2 regions of the Novosphingobium mississippiense genome follow, and region 2 is predicted to be linked to the other one. Evidence: riboswitches for the same ligand, from Rfam matches in the RefSeq annotation. Region 2 holds a riboswitch; the other holds the start of a gene.
The links. A riboswitch is a leader RNA that binds a small molecule or an ion and turns the genes downstream of it on or off. The one in region 2 is predicted to bind manganese.
Positions count from the first base shown of each region.

Region 1: linked by a shared signal. The riboswitch ahead of WBP06_RS11555 (TMEM165/GDT1 family protein) and the one ahead of WBP06_RS27525 (fibronectin type III domain-containing protein) in region 2 are both predicted to bind manganese.

Region 1 is NZ_CP147001.1:2,439,735-2,441,931, forward strand. Features, by position in the region: gene WBP06_RS11550 (TonB-dependent receptor domain-containing protein) at 1-1,040, shown strand, start outside; yybP-ykoY riboswitch at 1,152-1,284, shown strand; gene WBP06_RS11555 (TMEM165/GDT1 family protein) at 1,344-1,919, shown strand; gene WBP06_RS11560 (Rap1a/Tai family immunity protein) at 2,192-2,197, shown strand, end outside.
Region 2 is NZ_CP147003.1:2,033,447-2,035,643, forward strand. Features, by position in the region: gene WBP06_RS27520 (sodium:calcium antiporter) at 1-446, opposite strand, end outside; yybP-ykoY riboswitch at 452-618, opposite strand; yybP-ykoY riboswitch at 723-898, shown strand; gene WBP06_RS27525 (fibronectin type III domain-containing protein) at 916-2,197, shown strand, end outside.

The sequences.
Region 1 (2,197 bases), on a different replicon from region 2:
GCCTGCTCAACCACGCCTTCTACGGCAAGTTCGACGGCCAGCTGACCGATGCGCTGTCGTTCGACCTGGGCGTGCGCTGGGAATATGCCAAGGAATCGACGATCCTGCGCCCGATCGGCCAGCCGGCGACCAAGGCGACCGACCTGAAGAACGAATACTTCCTGCCGGCGCTGACGCTCACTTACGAGATCCAGCCCGGCATGCAGGTTCGCGCTTCGGCATCGAAGACGATCGCCCGTCCGCAGTTCCGCGAATTGCTGTACCAACCGTACTTCGATCCGGACACCAACCGCACCTACCAGGGCAACCCGTTCCTGGTGGACAGCCAGCTCTACAACGCCGAAGCGCGCTGGGAATGGTACTTCGCGCCCGAACAGCGCATCTCGATCGGCGGCTTCTTCAAGCGGCTGAACAACCCGATCGAATCCTACCTGACCGGCACTGAAACCTTCGTCACGTCCTATGCGAATGCGCCGAAGGCCAACCTCTACGGCGTCGAACTGGAAGCGCAGAAGTACGTGCCGCTGGAAAGCATGGGCAAGTTCTTCGAAACGCGCCGCCTGCTGTTGATCGGCAACTACACCTTCACCAAGTCCGAACTGAAGGTGACGGACACCGATACCGTGCGCATCTATGGCGCCGGCACCGGCACTTCGCTTGCTACCGACTACTTCAAGAACGGCGCGCCGCTGACCGGCCAGTCGAAGCACATCGGCAACGTGCAGATCGGGCTTGAGGATACCGACAGCCTCTCGCAGCAGACGATCCTGTTCAACTATGCCAGCAAGCGCGCGGTCAGCCGCGGTCTTGCCAACTCCGGTCAGCCGGACGTGCTGGAGAACCCCGGCCTGACGATCGACCTGGTGATCCGCCAGGGCATCAAGCTGTCCGACAACAAGGAAATCGAGCTGAAGTTCGAAGGCCGCAACCTTACCGGTCGCAGCCATCAGGAATACCAGCAGATGGAAGACGGCCGGGTGAACTACAACACCTACGACCTTGGCCGCGTCTTCACGCTTTCCGGCTCGGTGAAGTTCTAACCTTCCTCACCCCGGGGGCCCTGACCCCCGGCTCATCCTTGAAGAGCCCGGCCGCGACCACGCAGCCGGGCTCTCTTTTTGTTTGCCGGGCCGGAGGGCCTGCGGTATGGGCCGCGCGTCATCTGGGGAGTAGCCGCCCGCAACCCCTGCGGGATCCGTCGTCAACACACTTGGCCGAGAGGCCGTGGCGCACGGGAGGACGGAGCACCGTTCGGGCGAGACCAATGGCGTTGCAGCTCCGTCCGGCCGGGCGGGTTCTGCCGCGCTATTGTCTTGTCTGTCGCCCGGCCCGGAGAATTCGCCTTGGAAGCCCTGCTTACCTCCACCGCCGTGGTCGCCCTCGCCGAGATCGGCGACAAGACCCAGCTCCTCGCCATCGTCCTGGCCACCCGGTTCAAGCGCCCCTGGCCGATCGTCGGCGGCATCTTCGTGGCGACGCTGGCCAACCACTTCCTGGCCGCGCTGGTGGGCGAGCAGGCCTCCGCGTTCCTCAACGGCCAGTGGTTCCGCTACCTGATCGCCTTCAGCTTCATCGCCATGGCCGCCTGGACGCTGATCCCCGACAAGTTCGACGATGACGATGCGCCCAAGCCCAGCCGCTTCGGCCCCTTCGTCGCCACCGCCATCGCCTTCTTCCTGGTGGAGATGGGCGACAAGACGCAGCTTGCCACCATCGCGCTGGGCGCCCGTTTCCAGAGCGTGCTGCCGGTCATGGCCGGCACCACCATCGGCATGATGATCGCCAACGTCCCCGCCGTGTTCCTGGGCGATGCCCTGATCAAGCGCGTGCCACTGGCCGTGGTGCGCACCGTCGCGGCGCTGCTGTTCCTGGTGATCGGCCTCTGGCTGCTGGCCCAGACCGCCGGCTGGCTGGGCTGACGTCCTGAAACCACCACAAGGTGACACTTCGGTTGACACAGTTGACACGGTGCAGGGGAAAAACCGTCACCTTGCGCCGGATGTGTCACCTTGCGGCCCGTTTGATCGATCGGGATGGAACGTCCGGTCATCCCGATCGATCTATCTCATCGGGGCCGGGTAGGAAAACGCGCGGCAGTTCACTGGCGATCCGCGCGGTTGTTGACGCATCGCCCATTTGCCCCAAGTATTTACGGCGCGCGTTTGCGCCCGGGCTGTAGAGAGAGTCGCGCATGAAT
Region 2 (2,197 bases):
ACGCCCAGCCAGGGCTTCCAGGCGAAAACGACGCAGCCCAGCAGGATCTTCAGCGCGAAGATCGCCAGGAACCATCCCTGATCGCGGCTCAGCCGGCGGAAGATGTTCTGCACGCCGGTATCGCGACCCAGCTTCTGGCGCGACAGCAGCAGGGTAACGCCGACCGTTGCATAGGCGATCGTCGATAGAGCGAGGGGCCCGCCCAGCGCGGCGCCGATGCCCAGTTCCTTCGAGGCAGGGCCGTTGCCGGAAGTGACCGCCACCAGCGTAACGATGCTTTCCGGCAGGGCCGTACCGAAGGCCGCCAGAATCGTCCCCGTCGCTTTCTGGCCGACATCGAACTTGTGGCCGACCCATTCCACGCCGTTCACGAAGAACTCGCAGGCGAGATAGATCACCACCGCAGAGACCAGCAGCAAGCCGGCCATGATCCAGAGAGAGTGCATTCAAAATCCTCGGGGCCGGAGACGACAGACATGAACCGAGGCGGAAATCCCGGCCCCGGGTTTCCGTCGGTCCATGGTCTCACCAAGCTGTAAGGCCGCACGCGCCATGGCCGAAGCCAAGTCTGTTGACGCGCGCCCCGCTGCAATGCGGGCGGTTACTCCCCAAGGGTTGCCGCCCCTTTGACGCAGCGGCACCCGGCTGTCAACGCGCCCGGGCGATGGGCGGCGATATCATCGTTACGCCACAAAACTGTCATTCTATTCGGCTAGCGGGCTTTTCACGTCATCTGGGGAGTAGCCGACCGTCACGACGTGGCGGGCTGGCGCGTCAACATACTTGGCCGAGAGGTCATGGCGCGTCGGGAGCATGTTTTGCTCGGGCGAGACCAATGGCATCGTATCTCCGTCCAGGCCGGGCGGGGAGTGCGGTGTTGTTGGCTTTCGCAACCGCCCGGCCCGGAGACCCGTTTTGAAGTTCCCCCTCCAAATCCGTGCCTGCCTGGCGCTTGCGACAGTCGGTCTGGCTGTCACCGGCGTGGCCGCCGCTGCCGCCCCAATACCTGCAGCCGTGCCTCGTTCTCCCGGCAAGACCTACACCGCAGGCGCGTTGCCGGATCGGATCGTCCTGACTCCGGGGGCCAATCCCGCGCGTGACATGGCAGTCAGCTATCGCACGGACCGTGCACAGGCCGCCGCACAGGCGCAGATCGTTGAGGCGGTGGACAGCCCCACGCTGGAGCGGGGCGCCCGCACCCTTTCCGGGACGAGCACGCTTGCCGAGACGACGAACGGCGCCGCCAATTATCACCATGTCCAGTTCACGGGGCTCAAGCCCGATACCGTCTACGCCTATCGCCTGAAGGGCAGCGCGGGCTGGAGCGAGTGGCTGCAATTCCGCACGGCGGCTGAAAGCTTCCGGCCGTTCCGCGCACTCTATCTGGCCGATGTGCAGAACGGAATTCTGCCATACGCCTCTCGCGTGATCCGGCAGGCGTTCCATTCCGGCGGCGACATCGCGCTGGCCATTCACACCGGCGATCAGGTCGCCCAGCGTGACGATCTCGACCATGACGACGAATGGGGCGAGTGGAACGAGGCGGGCGGCTACAACTATGCCATCGTTCCGCAGATGCCGGCGACCGGCAACCATGAATATGCCAAGGAAGATTTGCCGGACGGCACCGAGAAAATCGAGCTAGGGGCCTACTGGGCGCGCCAGTTCAGCCTGCCCGGCAATGGCGTTCCCGGACTGGAGGCCACGACCTACTACGTCGACTATCAGGGCGTGCGCTTCGTGGTGCTGGACGGGACGGCTGCGGCTGATCTCGGCAAGGTTGCCGTGCAGACCGAGTGGCTGGACCGTACTCTGGCTGCCAGCAAGGCGCGCTGGAATGTCGTGGTCGTTCATCAACCGATCTTTACGTGCGCGCGGCCTGAAGACATTCCAGCGATCCAGAACGCGTGGAAGCCGGTGATCGAGAGGCGCAAGGTCGATCTGGTCCTGCAGGGCCACGATCACTGCTACAGCCGGGTGACCGATCCGGCGGGCCGGGCGGCGTCGAATGCGGCCCGTGCGGCAGGAAAGCCGCAGGGTCCTGTCTACGTTGTCTCGGTCGTGGGATCGAAGATGTACGGGCTCAACAATCGCGCCACCGTACAGCCGGACAAGGCCGCCGCCGATACGCAGCTCTATCAATTGATCGACTTCGGGGCGACCACCTTGCGGTATCGGTCGTACACCGCGACGGGCC